Regions from separate parts of the Streptomyces sp. NBC_00385 genome, predicted to be linked through region 3. Evidence: riboswitches for the same ligand, from Rfam matches in the RefSeq annotation. Region 3 holds a riboswitch; each other region holds the start of a gene.
The links. Region 3 has a riboswitch for cyclic di-AMP ahead of OG959_RS13990 (C40 family peptidase). Riboswitches for the same ligand answer to the same signal wherever they lie in the genome.
Positions count from the first base shown of each region.

Region 1: it holds a riboswitch for cyclic di-AMP, as region 3 does, so the genes downstream of both, OG959_RS02125 (M23 family metallopeptidase) here and OG959_RS13990 (C40 family peptidase) in region 3, are expected to answer to the same signal.
Region 2: it holds a riboswitch for cyclic di-AMP, as region 3 does, so the genes downstream of both, OG959_RS35490 (transglycosylase SLT domain-containing protein) here and OG959_RS13990 (C40 family peptidase) in region 3, are expected to answer to the same signal.

Region 1 covers NZ_CP107951.1:467,160-474,638, reverse strand. Annotated here, with positions in the region: gene OG959_RS02140 (helix-turn-helix domain-containing protein) at 1-609, shown strand; gene OG959_RS02135 (DUF6126 family protein) at 657-833, shown strand; gene OG959_RS02130 (tyrosine-protein phosphatase) at 898-1,710, opposite strand; cyclic di-AMP (ydaO/yuaA leader) riboswitch at 2,196-2,354, shown strand; gene OG959_RS02125 (M23 family metallopeptidase) at 2,358-3,290, shown strand; gene OG959_RS02120 (SGNH/GDSL hydrolase family protein) at 3,538-4,356, shown strand; gene OG959_RS02115 (STM4011 family radical SAM protein) at 4,373-5,260, opposite strand; gene OG959_RS02110 (STM4012 family radical SAM protein) at 5,268-6,632, opposite strand; gene OG959_RS02105 (STM4013/SEN3800 family hydrolase) at 6,629-7,444, opposite strand.
Region 2 covers NZ_CP107951.1:7,988,282-7,995,760, forward strand. Annotated here, with positions in the region: gene OG959_RS35465 (2,3-dihydro-2,3-dihydroxybenzoate dehydrogenase) at 1-478, opposite strand, end outside; gene OG959_RS35470 (ABC transporter substrate-binding protein) at 475-1,470, opposite strand; gene OG959_RS35475 (FecCD family ABC transporter permease) at 1,633-2,715, shown strand; gene OG959_RS35480 (FecCD family ABC transporter permease) at 2,754-3,842, shown strand; gene OG959_RS35485 (ABC transporter ATP-binding protein) at 3,850-4,683, shown strand; cyclic di-AMP (ydaO/yuaA leader) riboswitch at 4,979-5,164, shown strand; gene OG959_RS35490 (transglycosylase SLT domain-containing protein) at 5,168-6,055, shown strand; gene OG959_RS35495 (esterase) at 6,251-7,479, shown strand, end outside.
Region 3 covers NZ_CP107951.1:3,206,060-3,213,538, forward strand. Annotated here, with positions in the region: gene OG959_RS13980 (M23 family metallopeptidase) at 1-1,458, shown strand, start outside; gene pcrA (DNA helicase PcrA) at 1,566-4,004, opposite strand; cyclic di-AMP (ydaO/yuaA leader) riboswitch at 4,264-4,430, shown strand; gene OG959_RS13990 (C40 family peptidase) at 4,429-5,607, shown strand; gene OG959_RS13995 (hypothetical protein) at 5,691-5,972, shown strand; gene OG959_RS14000 (hypothetical protein) at 6,069-6,971, shown strand; gene OG959_RS14005 (hypothetical protein) at 7,076-7,429, opposite strand.

The DNA.
Region 1 (7,479 bases), 2.7 Mb from region 3:
ATGAATCCTCCCGAAGGAGGGGCGGCCGACGAGCTGCCCGGGGTCGCGCCACGCCTGCGCGAGCTGCGCCGCAGCCGTGGTCTCACCCTGGAGACCGCCGCTCAGCGGGCCGGACTCTCGCCCGCTCACCTGTCCCGGCTCGAAACGGGCCGGCGCCAGCCCTCGCTGCCGATGCTGCTCGGACTCGCCAGGATCTACGGTACGACGGTCTCCGAACTGCTCGGCGAGATCCCCCCGGAACGTGACGCGATCGTACGGGGCCGCAGGTTCGAGGGTGCCGAGGCCGACGGCTGGATGTACCAGCAGGCCGGCGGTCCGGGCCGGGCGATGCAGGCCCTGCGCGTCCGGGTCCCGTACGGCGCACAGGGGGACCTGGTGCGCGTGCACCCCGGCGAGGAGTGGCTGTACGTCCTGGCCGGGCACCTCAGGGTGACCCTCGGGGAAACGGTCCATGACCTCGCCCCCGGCGACAGCGCGCACTTCGACTCGCTCACTCCGCACCGGATCGCGGCCCTGGACCGTGACGGTGTCGAGCTGCTCTTCGTCCACACCCTGCTGCAGAGCCCCGCCGCCGAGCTGTGTCTCGGCAGCGGGATCCACCGTCGCTGAGGCGCTGTCCCCGCGACCGGCCCGCCGGTCGCCAGAGAGGACCTGTCATGTCCGATTCCGAGAACTACGACCCGCTCGGCCCGGGCCGGCCCAAGAACTACGACCCGCAGGAGAAGAAGATGCCCCGCGGGCTCGTCATCAGGCTCTTCGCCTACCTGGTGGCCGGGCACGTGATCGCGGGCTTCCTCTATCTGCTGTTCGCCGTGGGGATGCACAACCAGTAGACAGGCGGGCGGACGACCCGTAGCCGCCGGGCGGACGGCCGTGGCCGCGGGCCCCTCCGGGTGCTCAGCCCGCGTCGAGCAGGCGCTCGCGCAGCCGCTCCCGCGTCTCCGGGCTGATCCTGAGGCCTTCGGCGAGATAGCGGTCGGTGCCGCCCCAGGTCTCGTCGATGGTGGTGAAGGCGGCGGCGAGATAGTCGGGGTGGGCGCCGAAGAGGGGATTGAGCAGCTCCATCACCTCGGGAGACATTCCGGCGGCGGAGGTGTCGCTGCGGCGGACCTTGTAGCGGCGGTGCGCGTCGTTGGACTTGAGGTAGTCGGCCTCGATGGCCTCGCGCTCGACGCCGACGGCGAGCAGGGACACCGCGATGGAGAGACCCGCGCGGTCCTTGCCCGCGGCGCAGTGCATCAGGGCGGGCACGCTGTCCTCGGCGAGCGCGTGCAGTACCCGGCTGTGCTCGGCCGTGCGGTCCAGGATGATCCGGCGGTAGGAAGCGACCATGCGGCGCGTCCCCTTCCCGTCGGCCAGGATCGACCGCAGCTCGGTCATGTTGCCGTCGCGCACCATCCGCCAGAACTCCGCGCCGTCCGCCGGGTCGCTGAGCGGGATGCTCACGTTGCGCACGCCCGGGAGTTCCACGTCCAAGCCGTCGAGCTTGTGGTCGGCGCCGTTGCGGAAGTCGAAGACGGTGTGCAGGCCGAGACCGGTGAGGAACGCGGCGTCCTCGGCCGTGGCGTGCGCCAGGTGGCCACTGCGGAAGAGCCGCCCGTACCGCACCCGGCGGCCGTCGGAGGCGGGCAGGCCGCCCACGTCACGGAAATTGCGGACACCCACCAGCTCCGGCTCCGTCGACGGGGTCTGCGGCAGCTGCTGCGTCACGGTCACTCCTGGGGGCTCTGCCGCCGGCGCGTGTCGCCCGCGGGTCCACTCTCGTGACGATACGACATTGATTCCTCAGGCAATCATCTTGGTCGTGCCCGCACTTCGGGCCTGTGTGGCGGTCCGCCCGACGGGTCTCTCCACCCTGCCGCGCGGGCCTGGATCCATGCAGACGGTCCGACGGCGCGGAGACGATGGGCATGACATGTCCGTATTGGGGCTTTTAGTCGAACATGCCCTGCTTCTACGGTAGATGATCGCCCTCTCGTGAGCGGGATCATATCCGTGACGGTGTGTGGCGGCGGGGCGGCTGGGTATTCCATGCGCGGCGCGGAAATCCAAGATCCGTAATCCACGGAGTGTGACCGGAATTCCTCTCCGAATTTCCGGCACGGAATCCCGCACGGAACCCGTGGCTTGTTTCCTCCGTCCCGGCTCGCTTACGTTCGCTGCAATCCGGACGGACCGCCTAATCCTGCCGCCGCCCGGAATTCGCACCCACTCACCGCGTGGCAGGAGCGGGGGAACCAGGTAAGCCGCCGACCGGGAAACCGGACGGCTCGGGGTGAAGTCGCGCCAGTCGCGACCGGACATCTCCAGTCCGAACCCGACAGCTCACCTCGCAGGCGCCGGAGAGGAAATCCTTCATGCCCATATCGGGTAAGCACCGTCGTCCCAAGTCCAGCACCATCGCCCGTGGCGTCGTCGCCGCGAGTGCCGGCGGAGCCGTCATCGCGCTTCCGCTGCTCGGCGCCACCGGTGCCCACGCCGCGGAGCAGTCCGCTCCGGTCACCTCGAAGTCGGCCGCCGCTCACGCCACCCCGGCCAAGCCGGTCGCGAAGAAGCAGGCCGGCACCACGTCCTACTCCGTGGTCTCCGGCGACTACCTGTCCAAGATCGCTGCCGAGCACAAGCTCAAGGGCGGCTGGGAGAAGCTGTACCAGGACAACCGCAAGGTCGTCGGCGACGACCCGAGCCTGATCTTCCCGGGCATGAAGCTGACCCTCGGCGGCAAGGCCTGGGGCCACGCCTCGACCACCTCCACGGGCTCCACCACCCCGTCGAAGGCCCCGGCCAAGACCGAGACGAAGGCCTCCACGACCTCGGACTCGTCTTCCTCCTCCGACGACTCGTCGTCCAAGAAGTCCTCGGCCCCGGCCACCCAGAGCAACGACTCGGGTTACGTCCACCCGGTCCCGGGCAACCACACCACCGCCTACCGCGCCTCCGGTGCCAACTGGTCCAGCGGCAGCCACACCGGCATCGACTTCCCCGTGTCCACCGGCACGAGCGTGAAGGCGATCACCTCCGGCACCGTCGTCACCGCCGGCTGGGGCGGCGCGTACGGCAACGAGGTCGTCATCAAGCACGCCGACGGCCACTACTCGCAGTACGGCCACATGTCCTCGCTCTCCGTCTCGGCCGGCCAGACCGTGACCGCGGGCCAGCAGGTCGGCCTGTCCGGCTCCACCGGCAACGCCACCGGCCCGCACCTCCACTTCGAGGTCCGCACGGGTCCGGCGTACGGCTCGGACATCGACCCGATCGCCTACCTGGCGTCGCACGGCATCAACGTCTGATCCGGGCAACACCGGTCCGGTGAACCGGGCCTGAGCAATGCATAGAGGGACGGTGCGCGGCGGCGCACCGTCCCTCTGCCTTTGGCCGCCGCGTTCGGAGCCGGTGCTCCGGGGCGGTGGCGGCAGTCGGCCGGTGGCCGCTCTTATTCCCCCTTTACCAAAAACTGACCGGGTGGTCTATCTCACCACCCGTCAACCCCTTATTACGGTCGCGTAGGTCACATTCGGCGGTGCAGGATATGCCCTTGTGGCAGACGATTCGAACAACATCCAGCAGGGCGTCATCAACCGACAGGGCGCCATCGGGTCGTACGCGGCGATTGGCGACAGCTTCACCGAGGGAGTCGGTGACCCCGGCCCGGACGGAACCTTCGTCGGCTGGGCGGACCGGTTCGCGGTCCTTCTCGCGGACCAGCTCCCGGACCCCGCTCACGGAAACTTCGGATACGCCAATCTCGCCGTACGAGGACGCCTCCTCGACCAGATCGTCGAGGAGCAGGTGCCGCGCGCCAGGGAACTCGCCCCCGATCTGGTGAGCTTCTGCGCCGGCGGCAACGACATCATCCGGCCGGGCACCGATCCCGACGACGTGGCCGAGCGCTTCGAGCGCGCGGTCGCCGACCTGACCCGGTCGGTCGGCACCGTCATGGTCACCACCGGCTTCGACACCCGCAACGTGCCCGTGCTGCGCCATCTGCGCGGCAAGATCGCCACTTACACCGCCCATGTCCGGTCCATCGCCGACCGCTACGACTGCCCGGTCCTCGACCTGTGGTCCCTGCGCTCGGTCCAGGACCGGCGCGCCTGGGACAACGACCGGCTGCATCTGTCGCCCGAGGGCCACACCCGGGTCGCGCTGCGCGCCGCCCAGGTACTCGGCCTCGAAGTGCCCGCCGACCCGGACCAGGAATGGCCGCCGCAGGCCCAGCGAGGAACGCTCGAAGTGCGGCGCGACGACATCCACTGGGCCCGTGAGTACCTGGTCCCGTGGATCGGCCGGCGGCTGCGCGGCGAGTCATCGGGCGACCATGTGGAGGCCAAGCGGCCCGACCTGCTGCCGCTCTGAGAGAGACCCGCAGTCCTCAGTCGCCCCGGGCGAACGGGGCGACCGAGGACAGCGGCCGTGCCGGAACGCGCTCCAGCACCCCACCGGCGAAGACGTCGTAGAGCGGCAGCGTCTCCAGATGCACATAGCCGATGTGGCAGTCGCAGACGGCGAGCGGACAGGCCCGGGGACCCAGCGCCGCGCGGTAGCTGCCGTCGTAGAGATTGCCGAGTTCCGCGCGGACGAAGTGGCAGCGGCGCACCGTGCCGTCGCCGTCCACCGAGATCACCGACTCACCGGTCCGGCAGGGCAGCCCCGCCGAACGGTGCGGATGCCGGCTGTAGGGGAACAGCGGGTCGATCGCCGTCCACCGGTCCGCCTCCTCGTCCGTGTAGGTGTGGCCCTCGGCGGCGTTGACCCAGAGGTAGACCTCCTCGGGCAGGGCCGCCCGCAGCCGCCGCGCCTCGTCGAGGTGACCGTCGAGCCCGACGACCCCCACGCTGTGGCGGATCCCCAGGGCCACCAGCTCCTCGCACCGCCCGAGGAAGCGCTCGTACGGTGTCTGGCCCGGGTGGTACGTGCACCAGAGCGCGATCTTGTCGCGTCCGGCGGCACCGGCCGAGGCCAGCCACTGGGTCCGGCCGCCCAGGTTCGTCTGGACCGCCACCCGGTGGACGTGCGGCATCCGCGACAGCTCGATCATCGCCCGCCGGTACCAGGAACGGACCAGCCCCTCGCCCCACGGGGTGAACAGCACGGAGATCCGGTCGCCGGTCTGCGCCGCCGCCCACGCCGTGAAGCGCTCCAGTGCGGCCCGGTCGGCGCGCAGCTGTTCCCGGCTGTCGCGGCGCTTGGCGAACGGACAGTAGGGGCAGTCGTAATCGCACGACGCGAGCGGACCGCGGTAGAGAATCGTCAGGTCCATGCGGGGCTCACTTCAGCTCGTACGCGGCCATCGCGGCCCGTACGGCAGGGGAGAAGAGGTCGGGACCCAGCGCGTCGGAGTGGGCGAGCCCTTCGGGCGTCAGGCGAAGCAGGCCCGTGGCCGACGCGTCGCGGTCGAGCCAGCCCCGGGCGTCGAACCGGGCGAGCTCCTCGGTGAAGTCCTCGCCCGGGTCCGTACCGAACCGCTCGCGGTACTCGGACACGCGCATCCCCTCCGCCTGCAGGACGGACTGCAGGAGATGGCGGCGGCGCGCCTCGTCGCCGTCGGTGAACCGGCCCACCTCGGCGTGCGAGAAGTCCTCGGTGGCCGTGTAGCCGTCGATGATGGCCCGCACCTCACGCATCTCCACCGCGTAGTCGAAGGAGTAGTGCAGCCGCGACGTGTACGAGCGGGCGCCGCAGCCCAGGCCGATCATGCCGTCCGTCTGACAGGCGTGGTCGTCGGGGCCCTCGGCCCGCGGGGCGTCGGCGCGGCGGAACATCCGCATGGACACCTGCGCGTAGCCGTGGGCGAGGAGATGATCGCGGCCGGCCCGGTACAGCCGCAGCCGCTGCTCGTCCCAGGCCGCGTCCGCCGCGGCCTCGCCAGCGGCCCCGAGCCGGCCCAGCCCGGTCAGCGGACGGACGTAGAGCGGGTAGAGGTACAGCTCCTCCGGCCGCCACCGGAGCGCAGCGTCCAGCGAGGTGCGCCAGCTCCGCTCGGTCTGGCCGTCGATGCCGTAGATCAGGTCGATGTTCAGGACCGGGATGCGGCTGTCCCTGATCAGGCCCAGTGCGCTCTCCACATCGGCGCGCCGCTGCGGGCGGACCGCGGCGCGGGCCTCGGCCTCGACGAAGCTCTGCACACCGATGCTGATCCTGGTCGTCCCCCGGTCCGCCAGGACCACCAGCCGGTCGGCGGTGGCGGTCGACGGCGAGGTCTCCACGGACAGCGGCACGGACCGCAGGTCGGCCCCCATGCGCTTCTCCGCGATGTCGCACAGCCGCTCCAGCTCACCGGCGGTCAGGAACGTCGGCGTGCCCCCGCCGAACGCGGCTGCCGCGAAGCGCACCGGTTCCCCGTCGCCCAGCGCGTCCCGTACGGCGGTCGCCTGCCGGTCCAGCGCGTCGAGATAGCGGGTGGTCAGCTCGTCGGGTGCGCCGATGCGCGTGAACAGGTTGCAGAAGCCGCAGCGGACCTCGCAGAAGGGTATGTGGAGGTAGAGCGAGAGCGCGTCCTTGCTCTCGCCCGCCCACAGGTCACTCAGCGCGGGCCGCCCGCCCGGGTGTCCGGAGAGCCTGCCGTACGCCGTCTTGTGCGGATAGGCGTAGACGTAGCTCTGGTACGGGCGCGTGGTGTGCGGACTGGTCATCGTGCGGTGGCTCCCGGTTCCAGGAAGAAGTGCGCGTACGGAACGGTCCAGACCGACTCGTGACCGAGCCGGTGACCGGTGTAGCCGTCGTCGCCGTACGCCGTGCCGTGGTCGGAGCAGACGATGGCGAAGGCGCGGCGGCGGCTGCTCGCGGCGGCGAAGAGGCGCCCGATGTGGGCGTCCACGTACTCCAGCGCGGCCGCGTGGGTGGCGCGGCTGTCGCCCGCGTCGCGGGTCGCGCCGGGCCGGTGGAACCAGTTCGGCTGGTGCAGCGCCGACACGTTGACGAAGAGGAACAGCCGCCGACCGGCCGGGAGCTCCCGGACGACCTGCTCGGCACGGGCCACCTGTGCCTCGAACGACGTGGGCGAGGCCACGCCGAACTCCGGTTCCCAGTGCGCCTCCTGGAACAGCCCGGGCAGCACCGAGCCGAGCGGTGCCTGCTGGTTGAAGAACCCGACGCCGCCGATGCACACCGTGCGGTATCCCGCCCCGGCGAGCGCCGACACCAGGTCGGGCGCATCGAAGACGAACGTGCGCTCCGCCGTGGTCTCACTGCCCGCGAAGCGTGCGGCGAACAGCCGGGGATGCGGCCCGGGAGCGGCCGGCGTGGGCAGAAAGCCCGCGAAGATCGCCTGGTGGGAGGCGTAGGTGAAGCTGCCCGGGGCATGCCGCTCCTCCCAGACGCCTCCCGGCAGATGCCGGGCCAGACGCGGGATGCGCCCTGCGGCGGCGAGCTCCACCGCGACGTCGTACCGCAGCGTGTCCAGAGTGACGAGCAGCAGATCGTGGCTGCCCACGACCTCGCTCATGTCGGGGTCGACGGCGTCGCCCGCGACGGCGGGAG
Region 2 (7,479 bases), 4.8 Mb from region 3:
CCTTCGACGCCGCGTACGCGGCCATGTTCGTGCGGGGGATGCCCGCGGCGTTGGACGCGACGGTGACGATGCTGCCCGTTGCACGTCCGGCCATCCGGCGCGATACGGACCGCGAGACGTGGAACACCCCGTCGGTGTTGACGGCGAAGGTGGCCGCCCAGTCGTCGTCCGTCAGCTCGGCGACCGGCGAACACCGCAGCACACCGGCTACGTTGACCGCGATGTCCAGGGGGCCGAGCGTGTCCTCGGCCTCCGCGACGAGCGCCTCGACGGCTGTGGCGTCCGTGACGTCGAGCGTGCGGGCCGCCACCCGCTCGCCGTACTCACGGGCGAGGGCGGTGATGCCGTCGGAGGCGACGTCGGTGGCCAGGACACGTGCACCGCGTTCGACGAGGGCGTGCACCACCGCCGCGCCGATCCCACGGCCCGCCCCCGTCACGAGGGCGAGCCGGCCGGTGAGTTCCGGGGCGGGATTCACTTGACCATGGCCTTGCGGATGTCGTCGAGCACGGAGACGGCCGCCTGCGCGCCGCCCAGGCTCGTCCACTTCGTGCCGTCGATCACGGTCGACCGCCCACCGCTCACGGCCTTGAGCTGCTTGTAGGCGGGCTTCTTGGACAGCTCGGCCACGAGGTCCTGGTCCGATCCGGTGGAGGTGAGGGTGCCGATGAAGAGCCAGTCGCCGTCGATCTCCTTGAGGTTCTCGTCGCTGATCGGCGTGGAGTGGCCCTCGCCCTTCTCGTTCTGGATACCGGGACGGGTGAACCCCAGGTCGTTGAGGACGTCGCTGATGAACACGCCCTGCTGCATGACGGCCGAGCCCTTGGCCGAATAGCGGGCGACGGACACGCTCTTGTCCGCCTCCGCACCCAGGTCCTTCTTGAGGGCGGCGGCCCGGGTGGCGTAGTCGGCGAGGAACGCCTTGGCGTTGTTGTCCCGGCCGAGCGCCTTGCCGGTGAGCGTCAGCGCCTTCTTCCAGTCCTTGGTGCCGTCGATCGTGACGACCGTGGGAGCGATCTTGCGCAACTGCTGGAGGACCTGCTCGTCGGCAAGCTGGCCGGCGAGGATCACATCCGGCTTGGCCTGGACGACCTTCTCGATGTCCGGCCCGGTGACCGCACCCACCACGGGGATGCCCTTCGCCTGGTCGGCGAGGTAGCCGGGGGCACCCTTCTGACCGCGGCCGGCGGTCAGGCCCACCGGCTTCACGCCCAGCGCGAGAGCCGCGTCCAGGTCCATCTCGCTGAGGGCCACGACGCGTTCGGGCGCCGCGGGGACCTTCACCGACGTTCCGGTCGCGTCCGTCACCTGATTCGTCTTCGCGGCCGAGGAGGAGTCCGGGCCGGCGGCGCCGTCCGACGCCTCGGACGAGCCGCAGGCGGTCAACGCCAGGGCACAGATGCCGATCAGTGAGGCCGCCACCGAGGGGCGGACGAGGCCGCGGGAAGCGAAGGTTGAATTCGGGGCCATGGCCTGGAATCTCCGTTTTGTTCGAGTGGTGAGATCGGTCCGGGCGGCGCGCTCCGCCGCACCGAAGAGGGGCGAGGCGGGGCGATTGACGCCGTTTCAGGGCAGGGGGAGCCCCTGGGGCCCACCGCCGGCCGCCCGGCTTACTTAGGTTAGGCTAACCATATGTCGATCGTGCAAGGGGGACGGCCCGGAACCGGGTCCCACCCCACCGGAACCCCACCACGGGAAGGGCGCACTGCCGTGTGGGCGGCCACCGGTCTCCTGCTCCTGCTGCCCCTCCTCGTCCTGCTGTCCCTGCTCATCGGCACCGGGTCGAGTTCGGCGGGCGGCGCCTGGGACTACCTCGTCGGCGACCCGGCCGCACGGGCCGACGCGCAACTGCGCCTGGCCGTCGTGGACGTACGCCTGCCGCGCACACTCGCCGCGGTCCTGGTCGGGGCCTGTCTGGGAACGGCCGGCTGCCTCCTGCAGGCCGCCACCCGCAACCCGCTCGCCGAGACGGGGCTGCTCGGTGTCAACTCCGGAGCCGCCTTCGCCGTGGTGCTGGGGCTCACCTTCTTCGGCGCGGACTCACCCGCCTCCTTGCTGGTGTGGGCCCTGGCCGGAGGCATGGTCGCGAGCGCGGCCGTCCTCCTGTTCGCCGCGTCCGGACGCGGCGGGGGCTCCCCGCTGCGGCTCGTCCTGGCCGGATCGGCGCTCGGTGCCACCTTCCACGGCCTCACCTCGTACGTCCTGCTGGGCACCCAGTCGACCTTCGACACGTACCGCTACTGGACGATCGGTTCGCTCGCCGGCATCGAACTCTCCGACCTCGCACCGCTCATGCCCCTGATCGCGGTGGGCCTGCTCACCGCACTCGGCTGCGCTCGCCCGCTGGCCGCGCTCGGGCTCGGGGACGACGGCGCCCGCTCGCTGGGCCACCATCCCGGCCGGATCCGGCTCGTCGTCGCCGCGGCCGTCTCGCTGCTCGCCGGCTGCGCGGTGGCCGTGGCCGGCCCCATCGCCTTCCTCGGACTGTTCGCGCCCTACGCCGCGCGGGCTCTGGCCGGGGCACGGATGACCGCCGCCCTCGTCCTGTCCGCCCTCATCGCGGCCGACATCATGATCGTCGCGGACATCCTCGCGCGGATCGTGATCCGGCCCTGGGAGACCCCGGTCAGCGTGCTGCTCGCCTTCGTCGGCGGCCCCCTGCTCGTGTGGATCGCCCGCTCCTCGCGACTGTCCGCGGCGGGAGTTCCGGCGTGACGGACGTGACCCCCACTGCCCATGGCGGGAGTTCCGGCGTGACGGACGTGACCCCGGCTGTCCACCACGGAACCCGCCCGGCGGACGTGACCCCGCCCGACAGCGTCGTGCTCCGCACGGGGACGCTCTCCTGGCTCCTCCCGAGGCGCAGCGCGCTCGCCGCCGCGCTGCTCCTTCCGCTGCTGGTCCTCCTCATCACCCTGGCGGTGATGGCGAGTTCGACCGGAATGACCCTCTCGCAGACCCTTTCGGGACTCCTCGGAACCGGCGATGCCGGAACCGTCATGATCGTGCGCGACTTCCGGCTTCCCCGGGTCTTCACCGGTCTGCTGGTCGGTGCCGCCCTCGGCATCGCGGGCTGTCTCACCCAGACCCTGGCCGGCAACCGGCTGGCCACACCCGACCTGGTCGGGGTCAACGACGGCGCCACCGCTGCCGTGGTCGCCGCGGCCGCGGGATCCGCCACCGGCATGGTCGGCAACTGGTGGCTCGGCCCGATCGGAGCCGTGGCCGCCGCCGTCCTCGTCGTCCTGTGCGCGGGAGGAGCGGGGAGCGCCGGATACCGGCTGCTGGTGACCGGGATCGGCATCTCCACCTTCATCGGCGCGGTCAGCGACCTGATCATGTCGCGCGAGAACGACAACACGGCGGGCGGCGTGTTCCTCTGGGCCGTGGGCAGCCTCAACGGACGCGACTGGGACGCCGGGATGCCGTTGGCGGTGGTCCTGCTGTTCCTCGTCCCGCTCTCGCTGGCCGCCGGGCACCGGCTGCAACTGCTGCGCTTCGGCGACGAGGTGGCGAGCTCCCTCGGCGTCGACCTGCGACGGGTCCGCACCGTCGCACTCGTCCTCGCCGTCCTGCTGGCGGGCACGGCGGTCGGCGTCGGCGGCCCCATCGCCTTCGTCGCGCTGGCGGCGCCGATCCTCGCTCAGCGGCTGACCGGTCCCACCCGCGTCCCGGTCACCGCCTCGGCGCTGACCGGAGCCGCGCTGATCGCCGCGGCCGATGCGATCGGACGTGTCGCCGCGCCGGTCGAACTGCCCGTCGGGGTCGTCACCAGCGTCCTGGGCGGTCCCTTCCTCCTGTGGGTACTGCTGCGGCCAGACCCGGCCGCCGGAAAGGCGTGAGCCGCACATGACCGAGAATCCGACCGGTACGAAGGCGGGCCTCGAAGTCCGTGGCCTGCACGCCGGATATCCGGGCCGACCCGTCGTCGAGAACGTCGACCTCACTGTCCCCGCCGGGCAGGTCGTCGCGATCGTGGGACCCAACGGCTGCGGGAAGTCGACCCTGCTGCGGACCGTCGCCCGGCTCCACCGCCCCGAGTCCGGCACGGTCCTCATCGGCGGCACGGACATCTGGGAGACCGGCCGACGCAGGGCCGCCCACCATGTCGCGCTGCTGCCGCAGTCACCACGCGCCCCCGAAGCGGTCACGGTGGCCGGGCTGGTGCGCTACGGCCGCAGCCCGCATCAGGGGCTGCTGCGCCAGTGGTCGCGCGAGGACGAGCGGGCGGTACGCGAGGCACTCGACGCCACCGGGACCACCGCGCTGGCCGGGGAGCGCATCGACCGGCTGTCCGGCGGGCAGCGCCAGCGCTGCTGGCTCGCGATGGTGCTGGCCCAGCAGACCCCGGTCGTCCTGCTCGACGAACCGACGAGTGCCCTCGACCTCGGGCATGCCGTCGAGGTCCTGGAACTCGTCCGCGAGGTCGCGGCCACCGGCCGCACCGTCGTCATGGTCCAGCACGACCTCGCCGCCGCGGCCCGCTACGCCGACCTGCTCGTCGCCATGAAGGGCGGCCGCGTCATCGCCACGGGCGCACCCCGGGAGACGGTCGACGAAGCGCTGGTGAAGGAGTTGTACGCGCTCGACGCGGACATACTCGCGGCCCCGGGCGACGGCTCACCGGTCGTGGTGCCGCGCAGCCGTGCCGGCGTCGCCGTGCAGCCGACCCCCGCCCCCTGATGTCCTAATTCACCGATTCGTCGGAATGGTCAAGAATGACCACCGTGGTCATGTTTCCGGGGGTGTGACTCTCCGACGGAGGGCAAATCACCCTTTTCGGGCGCAGTGGTCAGCGTCACGTTTCCCGCTCCTGACGCGGAACCAGACGCTTCGGTTCCCTGACGCCCCAAGAAAGTTGACCCGCCCGGATGTGACGGGCGTCGCACATTTCCTTTTATTGATCTTGCGGATCAATTGTGATCAGGAATTCCGGGCTTGTTTCGCCCGGTCTTTCTCGCTTACGGTCACCGTCAATCCGGATGGAACGCCGAATCCTGCCGCCGTCCGGTAACCCGACCACTCACGTGCGGCAGGAGCGGGGGACCCAGGTTTGCCGCCGTTCCGGGAATCCGGAGCGGCTAGGGGTGAAGTCGCCATGTGCGGCCGGACATCTCCAGTCCGAACCCGACAGCTCACCTCGCAGGCGGCGGAGAGGAAAAGCGCCATGCCCATCAAGGGTCAGCACCGTCGTTCCAAGTCCACCCCCCTGACCCGCGGTCTCATTGCCGTGAGTGCGGGCGGCGCGGTTCTCGCGCTCCCCCTGATCGCTGCCGGATCGGCTTCCGCCGCACCGGTCCAGTCGGTCGTCGCGGAAAAGGCCGCAGCCCCGGTTTCCGTTGCCGGCAAGGGAATTGCCGTACAGCAGGCCAAGTCCACCACCTATTCCGTGGTCTCCGGCGATTCGCTTTCCAAGATCGCCCGCGGGCATTCCCTCGACGGCGGCTGGGCGCAGCTCTACAAGGACAACCGGAGCGTGGTCGGCGGCAACCCCGACCTGATTCACCCGGGCCTGAAGCTGACCATCGGCGCCAAGTCCACGGCCACCGCCCCCAAGGCCGCGACCAAGTCCGAATTCAAGTCGGAGAACACCTCCGGCAGCGCCGCGCAGCCGTCGGCCGACCGTGCCGAGAGCACCGACCGCGCCGACCGATCCCAGCGGACGGCGACCCCCGTCGCCGAGCAGACCGCCGAGACCGTCGAGACCGCCCCCGCGCAGAGCGCGACGGCGTACACCGACGACCTCGACGGCTGGATCAAGGAGTCCCTCGCCGTCATGGCCGAGCACGGGATCCCCGGCAGCTACGACAGCATTCACCGCAACATCCTGCGCGAGTCCTCGGGCAACCCGCAGATCGTCAACAACTGGGACTCGAACGCCGTCGCCGGCACCCCGTCCAAGGGCCTGCTCCAGGTCATCCAGCCCACGTTCGACGCCTACCACGTGCCCGGCACCTCGCTGGACATCCTGGACCCCGTCGCCAACATCACCGCCGCGTGCAACTACGCCGCCGCGACGTACGGCTCGATCGACAACGTCTTCGGGGCCTACTGATCCACTGAGGTACCGCCCTCGCGCCGAGCCGTGAAAAGGGGTGGAAGAGAGCTGGACAGCTCTCTTCCACCCCTTTCGCGATGCCGTACAACCCTTGTGCCGCAGAGCCGGTCCAACAGGGCGCCAGGAGGCTAACGGGCTCTTCCCGGCATCCCCCCGGTCCCGCCCGGTCATCCTTGAACCGAGGAGCCGCTCGTGCGCACCTACCGACCGGCCGCCGTTGTCGCGGCCTCATTCCTCCTGATGGCAGGAGCCGCCGCCGCCGCGCCCTTTGCCGCTGCCGGCACTCCCGGCGGAACGCACGCGGACGACCATCACACCGACTTCAACGGTGACGGCTACGAGGACGTGCTCATCGGCGCGCCCGGCGGGACCATCGGCGGCAAGAAGGGCGCCGGCTACGTCACCGTGCAGTACGGCGGGCCGGGCGGCATCGACACCGCCCGGGGCGCCCTCCTCAGCCAGAACACCACCGGGGTACCGGGCGGCGCCGAGGCCGGGGACGGGTTCGGCGCCGCCCTGACCACGGGCGACCTGGACGGGGACGGGTACGACGACGCCGTCGTGGGCCTCCCCGGCGAGAACGTCGAACCGGTGACCGACGCGGGCGGCATCGTCGTCCTGTGGGGCTCCGCGCAGGGGCTCTCCGGATCGGGCAGCGACTGGCTGCAGGCCGGAGAACCCGCCGTCGGCGCCGGGTTCGGCAGCGCACTCGCCGCCGCGCACTTCAGCCCCGACATACCCGGCGACCAGCTGGCCGTGACCGACCGCGCCGACTTCACCCTGTTCCAGTACGCCCCGGGAACCCGCCGGAACGCCACGTCGAGCAGCAGCCACGTCCCCGGCACCCCCGGGCGCGAGATCGCGCCCCGCGCCCTGACCACCGGCGACTACGACGGGAACGGTCTCGCCGACCTCGTCATCTCCGGCGTCACCGTCGGCGAGGAGCCGGGACACGGCTGGTCCGCGCTGCTCCTCGGCGAGGTCCAGGGCCTCCGCTACGACCACGACCTGCGCGGCGGCCCGGCCGTCGCCTCCGGCGACATCGACCACGACGGCTACGACGACCTCGTGACCGGGGAGCCGCACAGCCCCGACGACGGCGGCGCGTCGATGACCGGCGGTGTGGTCGGCGTGTACTACGGCAGCGCCGGCGACGGGCCGGTCGGCGCCGAGGGCCCGGGCACCCCGCCCGTGTGGTGGACGCAGGACACCCCCGGTGTCCCCGGTGGCCCGGAGGCCGGCGACGGCTGGGGCGCCGGCCTCTCCGTCGCTGACACCGACGGCGACGGGTACGCGGACGTGGCCGTCGGCGCCCCCGGCGAGGACGTCGGAACGGTCGCCGACGCGGGGGCCGTGTGGGTGCTGCGCGGCGCGGCCGGCGGGCTGACCGCCACCGGTGCTGCCTCCTGGGACCAGGACTC
Region 3 (7,479 bases):
GGTACGTACGACGCCTCCTCGTGGGACACGGGCGCGCACCCGACGGCCGAGTACGGCCATGCCGCCGATTACACGGCCTACACCGCGCAGCCCCAGCAGGAGCCCCAGCAACACCCGTACGACCCCGGCCCGCAGTACGACACCGGCGCGACCTGGATCCCGGCGGACGGCGGTTACGGCCACACCGTCCCGGCCCAGCACGGCGCCCCGGACACCTCCGGCCAGTGGGACACCACCACCTGGCAGCAGACCGGCCAGTGGACCGGCACGGACACGACGGGTTACGACACCGGCGCCTACGACGCCACCGCCTGGAACACCGGCGCCACGCCCGAGTACGCACAGCAATCCGCGCACACCGCGGCAGCGCCCGACGCAGCCGAACAAACGGCCCAGTATCCGTACGCGACCGACGAGACGTACGAGCGGCAGAGTTCCCACGAGACGCCGTACGAGACGCCCTTCGATCCGCAGGCGCCCTTCGATCCGTACGACCCGTACGAGCCCTACCGGACCGCCGAGTTCAGCCTCGCGCAGACGGACCTCGACACAGCGGCCACCGACGGCACCGCGTCCGAGCCGGACGACCGCCCTCACGAGCACGTCCGCGACCACGACTCCGCCGCACCCGGCTCCGCCCCGGACGCCGACTCCGCCCCGGCCACCGGTCACCGCCCCGCGGGCCGCCCCGTCACCCGCAGTGGTGGCGCAAGCCGCAGCCGCAGGCGCTCCCCCGCGAAGCGTTCCGCACTCCTCACCGTCGCCGTTCCGTCCGCCTGCGTGATGAGCGTGGCGGGTATCGCCGCAGCCTCCGTGGGCGGGATGGGCGGTGGCGAGGAGAAGAAGGACGAGACCACGACGATGGCGGCCGCCGACCCCGGCACGGTCAAGCCCGTCGCGGCCAACAACGAACTGGACACCCAGCTGGCCAACCTCAGTGCCGACGCGGAGAACTTCGCCGACCGTGCCAGCCGCACCCAGGAGCGCATCGACCTGAAGGCGCGGCAGGCCGCCGAGAAGAAGAAACGCGCGGAGGAGGCCGCCCGCAAGGAGGCACTGCGCCCCAAGTTCGTCATGCCGGTCAAGGATCACCAGCTCAGCGCGTACTTCGGCCAGGCGGGCGTCAACTGGATGTCCGTGCACACCGGTATCGACTTCCCCGTCGACTACGGCACTCCGGTGATGGCGGCGACCGACGGCACGGTGCGCACGCAGTTCAACACCGCCTACGGGAACATGGCCATCGTCACCGCGGCCGACGGCACCGAGACCTGGTACTGCCACCTCAGCAGCACCCGGATCCGCTCGGGCTCGGTCAAGGCCGGTGATGTGATCGCGCACTCCGGCGACTCCGGCAACTCGACCGGCCCGCACCTGCACTTCGAGGTCCGGCCCGGCGGCGGCGCGGCGATCGACCCGCTGCCCTGGCTGCGCAGCCACAACGTCAACCCGAACTGACCGGCGGGCGGCCCGCAGCCGCCCGCCGAAAAGGCCGCCCCCGACAAGAGACCGCCCGCCGAAGAGGCGGCCCCGCAGGGTCCGCCCGCCGAAGCGCCCGAGCGGCTCTACAGCTTCTCGACCGGGGCGTACCGCAGCAGCAGCTTCTTCGGCCGCTCGTCCCCGAAGTCGACCGTGGCCTTCGCCTGGTCCCCGATGCCCTCGACCGCCGTCACCGTGCCCAGACCGAACTGGTCGTGAGTGACCCGGTCACCGGCCACCAGCGTGATCGTCGGCTTGTCCGAGGTCCGCCGGGTCGCGAAGCCCGAGGGGCCGGAGCGCGCACGGGACGCGGAGAGCGACGAGGTGATCCCCGACGTCGGCCCGGCCGGCGCCGCCATGGGGCCCTTGCGCTTCCACTCCAGGTGCTGGTCCGGGATCTCCTCCAGGAACCGCGACGGCGGGTTGTACGAGGGCTGGCCCCAGGCGCTGCGCATCGCCGCGCGGGTGAGGTAGAGCCGCTCCCGGGCGCGGGTGATGCCGACGTACGCCAGCCGGCGCTCCTCCTCCAGCTCCTTGACCTGGCCGAGCGCCCGCATGTGCGGGAAGACGCCGTCCTCCATGCCGGTCAGGAAGACCACCGGGAATTCGAGGCCCTTGGCGGTGTGCAGCGTCATCAGCGTGACGACACCGGAGCCGTCCTCGTCCTCGTCGGGGATCTGGTCCGCGTCGGCGACGAGCGCGACCTTCTCCAGGAACTCGGCGAGCGTGCCCGCGCCTTCGTCCTCGGCCCGCTCCTGCTCGAACTCAAGGGCGACGGAGGCGAGTTCCTGGAGGTTCTCGATCCGAGTCTCGTCCTGTGGGTCGGTGGACGCCTGGAGCTCGGCGAGATAGCCGGTCCGCTCCATGACGGCCTCCACCACGACCGCCGGTCCCGCGCCGGACTCCACGATCGTGCGGAGCTCCTCCATCAGCGTGTTGAACCGCTTCACCGCGTTCGACGAACGGGCGGCCATGCCGTACGCCTCGTCGACACGGCGCAGCGCCTGCGGGAACGAGATCTTCTCGCGCATCGACAGGGCGTCGATCATGGCCTCGGCCCGGTCGCCGATGCCCCGCTTGGGCACGTTCAGGATGCGTCGCAGCGGGACGGTGTCCTCCGGGTTGGAGAGGACACGGAGGTAGGCCAGGACGTCCCTGACCTCCTTGCGCTCGTAGAAGCGCACGCCGCCGACCACCTTGTAGGGCAGGCCGACGCGGATGAAGATCTCCTCGAAGACACGTGACTGCGCGTTCGTCCGGTAGAAGATCGCCACGTCGCCGGCCTTGGCGTCGCCCGCGTCGGTCAGCCGGTCGATCTCGTCGGCGACGAACTGCGCCTCGTCGTGCTCGGTGTCGGCGACATAGCCGGTGATCCGGGTGCCGGCGCCCGCGTTCGTCCAGAGGTTCTTCGGGCGGCGGCTCTCGTTGCGCTCGATGACCGCGTTGGCCGCGGACAGGATCGTCTGCGTGGAGCGGTAGTTCTGCTCCAGCATGATCGTCGTCGCGTTCGGGTAGTCCTCCTCGAACTGGAGGATGTTGCGGATGGTCGCGCCGCGGAAGGCGTAGATCGACTGGTCCGCGTCACCCACGACGCACAGCTCGGCGGAGGCGTCCTCCGGACCGGCCGGGCCGACCAGTTCCCGTACGAGCGTGTACTGGGCGTGGTTGGTGTCCTGGTACTCGTCGACGAGGACGTGGCGGAAGCGGCGGCGGTAGTGCTCCGCGACGTCGGGGAACGCCTGGAGCAGGTGCACCGTCGTCATGATGATGTCGTCGAAGTCCAGCGCGTTCGCCTCGCGCAGCCGGGACTGGTAGAGCGCGTAGGCCTGGGCGAGTGTCTTCTCGAAGCCGTCCGTGGCCTGTCCGGCGAAGGTCTCCTCGTCGATCAGCTCGTTCTTCAGGTTCGAGACCTTCGCCGTGAACGACTTCGGCGGGTAGCGCTTCGGGTCGAGGTCGAGATCGCGGCAGACCAGGGCCATGAGGCGCTTGGAGTCGGCGGCGTCGTAGATCGAGAACGAGGAGGTGAAGCCGAGCCGCTTCGACTCGCGGCGCAGGATCCGTACGCACGCGCTGTGGAAGGTCATGACCCACATGGCGTTGGCCCGCGGTCCGACGAGCTGCTCGACGCGCTCCTTCATCTCGCCGGCGGCCTTGTTGGTGAAGGTGATCGCCAGGATCTGGCCGGGGTGCACGCCGCGCTCGGCCAGCAGATGGGCGATGCGGTGGGTCAGTACGCGGGTCTTGCCCGAACCGGCACCGGCGACGATGAGCAGCGGGGATCCGGCGTGCACGACGGCTGCGCGCTGCTCGGTGTTCAGCCCGTCCAGCAGCGCGGCCGCGTCGATGACCGGGCGGTGGGCCCCGTCGCGGTAGTACGCCTCGCGGGGCGGCGGGGGGCCGTCGAAAACGCCCGCGAAGAGGTCCTCCGGCACCGCTTCGGGTGCGGAGTCCTCGGGGGGCGGCGGGGGCCCTTCCTCCGTGTGCTGGAGGCCGGCCAGGAAACTGTCGTCAAAGAGGCTGCTCATCGCCTCCCGAGTCTAGGCGTGCGCACTGACACTCCGGGCCCGAGTGACCAACCACGCACCCCCGACCGGGCACACAGAGCGAGCGGGAAGCATCACTGTGTGCGGCAACCCCGGGCTCCACCTGCCCCGCAGCGCCCCGATCCGGTGAGGTCACGAAAATGTATCGGGCATATCGAACATCAACCTTCACAGCGGCACCATGAGTTGGCTAGCGTGCTCGTTCGGGCGGCCCGTACCCCCAGAGGCGATCCACGCCGAGCGGGCGTCCACGCCGAATCCGGGCTGCCCGTCACGGGAGTCCGGAACCGGGGACCCACACGCATCACCGGGGTGAATCGGTCCGCATCCCCCACCAGGACCGTAGGGCAGCCTTCCGTTCCGCCCGAACCCGACAGCTAACCCGGTAGGCGGTCCACGGAAGGAGATGCCGGCCTTGGCGTCGCATCGCAAACCGCGCACCCGCGTGCGCAATACCGGCCCGGCCGTCGGGATCACGACGGCCGCACTGGCGTCGGTGACCCTGCTGTCCACGCAGAGCGCACTCGCCGCCCCGGCCCCCAAGCCCAGCATCGAGGATGTGCAGAAGAAGGTCGACGACCTCTACCGGCAGGCGGGCACCGCGACCCAGCAGTACAACCAGGCGAAGGAAGCGACCACCGCGCAGCGCTCCAAGGTGGACACCCTCCTCGACGACGTCGCCAAGCGCACCGAGAAGCTGAACGAGGCCCGCCGGACGCTCGGCACGTACGCCGCCGCCCAGTACCGCGGTGGCACCCTCGCCCCGACCGCCACCTTCTTCCTGGCCGACGACCCGCAGTCGTTCTTCGACCAGACCCACCTCATGGACCGGATGACCGAGCGCCAGACGCGGGCGGTGTCGGACTTCCGTACGCAGCAGGTCAAGGCGTCCAAGCAGCGGGCCGAGGCCGTGGCGAGCCTGGAGACGCTCACCGAGTCCCAGGCGACGCTGCGCACCAGCAAGCAGAACGTCCAGACGAAGCTGTCCGAGGCCCGCGGCCTGCTGTCGAAGCTGACCGCCGAGGAGAAGGCACGCCTGGCCGAGCTGGAGCGGAAGAAGGAGGCGGAGGCCAAGCGCAAGGCGGCGGAGCTGGCGAAGAAGCAGGCCGCCGCGAAGGCCGAGGCCGACCGCAAGGCCGCGGCGGCCGAGGAGGCCGCCAAGGAGGCCGGCAGCGGTACGGGTACGGGCACCGGAACCGGGACGGGTTCGGGTTCGGGTTCGGACACCGATGCCTCGACCAAGGCCGAGAAGGTCATGGCGTTCGCCAGGGCACAGCTCGGCAAGCCGTACGTCTGGGGGGCGACCGGCCCGGCCTCGTACGACTGCTCGGGGCTCACCCAGGCGGCGTGGAAGGCGGCCGGTGTCGACATTCCGCGGACCACCTGGGACCAGGTGAACGTGGGCACCCGGATCGCCACGGAGGATCTGCAGCCCGGGGACCTGGTGTTCTTCTACGACGACATCAGCCACGTCGGCATCTACAAGGGCGACGGCATGATGATCCACGCGCCGAAGCCGGGGGCGAACGTGCGCGAGGAGTCGATCTACTACATGCCGATCTACGGGAGCGTACGGCCGGGCTGACGGGCCCGTCGGGACTGCCACGCGGGGGCGCGCTTTGGGTCCACGGGCCCAGGACCCGCCCCCCGTCGGCCCGTTGGCGCAACGTGGTCTCCAGCAGCGGCCAGGGTCTGTCCCCGGCGCAGCTGAGCGCCATCGCCACACGCGGTGACGTCCCGGTCCGCGTCAACGTCCAGGGCGCCACGCACGCCGAGCGGAACGCCTTGCCGGAGATCGACAAGCCGGGCGGCAAGCCCATCGCAGGCGGGGCGTCGCGCGAGGTCTGCCAGGACATCTGCGGACCGCTCATCAAGGGCTCCGAGGGTGCGGTCAGCGGCAATGTGACCGGGCGGGGCGGACGGAGGTACAAGACGTTCTGGTGGCCGTGACCGGGCGGGCGCCGGGTACCGTGCGGAAGGTGTCCGGCACCGGACGGGCATCGGCGTACAGGACGAGCACGAGCACGAGCGAGCGAGCGAGCGACCGTGAAGATCTTGGAGAGCGTCCGGGGCATGGCCTTCCTCGGGACCTTCGCCCGGGCGAGGCTGTTCTCGGCGGCCTGCGCCGAGCGCACCGCGGGAGTGCTTTTGCGGTATCTCGCCGACGAGGGGCGCCCGGAGGACCAGGACAGCTGCGTGGCCGCCCTGGAGCTGCTGTGGGACACCGCGCCGCCGGACGAGAGCGCGGCGGCCGCCATGCACCGCCGGCTGAGCGTGCTCCCCGAGCTCGATCCGGAACTCCGGCCGGACGGGGTCGTCGCGGCGGCGGCGCTCGGGCTCAGGGCCCTGTTCTCCGGAGTGGCGATGCTCATCGACCAGGGCCCGGACGGTGCGGTCGCGCCCTCCGAAGCGGCTCGGGCGCTTGCCCGGGCACTGGACGGCGGGGGCGGCGCGACGGCTGCCGAGGAGGACGTGATCCAGGACCGGGACGTCGAGCGGATCATGTCGTGGAGCCCCGAGGAGCAGGCGCTGCACGTCCACGGGCTGCGCGCGTCGGCGGCGGAGACGGGGCGCGAGCGGCTGACCGCGGCGCAGGACCGCTTCGGCCTCGGCGCCGGGGCGCCCGACGGGGCCGGTCCGGACCGGATCGCGGTGACGGCCACCGTCGGCCGCGGCGATGTGGCGGCGGCCGAGCAGCGCGCCCGCTACGGGGTGGTCGGGCGGATCACGGCGGGCTCCGACGCGGGGTTCTACCTCCGCGTCGACCGGCCGGCCGACCTGGCGGCGACGCCCGAGGAGCGGGCCGGGGCGGCGGGGGTGGACATCCTCGTGGCGGCCGACCCGGCGATGACGCGGGAGTGCGTGGGCGAGTGGGTCGAGGACTGGGCCGGCGTCGAGGAGGCGTTGCGGCGGGAGGGCCGGCAGGTCGACTGGGGTACCGCGCCATAAGGCCGCCCGGCCGACCGCGCCGCAAAACCGCCCGGCCGACCCGCGTCACAGGGCCACCCGGCCGGCCCGCGCCATGAGGCCCGCCGCCGGCCCGCGCCGGCGGCTCAGGTCCAGAGCGTGGCGATGAAGATGTTGACGATCGTGAGTCCGCCGACCGCCGCGAACAGGCCCTTGTCGACCTTCTCCTCGTCGCGCTTGACGTAGACGAGGGCGAGGATCACGACCAGGATCAGCAGTTTGATGCCGATCTTGACGTTGTTCACGGGGTGGTCGTCGGCCTGGTCGAGGCCGACCAGCGCGACTCCGGTGACCAGCATGGTCAGCGCTCCGTGCAGCATGGCCGGGACGAACCGCGCCGTGCCCGCTCCCATCGCCTTCATCTGGGTGAGGAAACCGCCCAGCAGGGAAGCGATGCCGATGATGTGCAGGGCGACGAAGACATCGATGAGTACACGCATGGCTCCGCAGCCTAGCCCCGGCCATATCAGCACTTCGCAGCCAGGTGGGC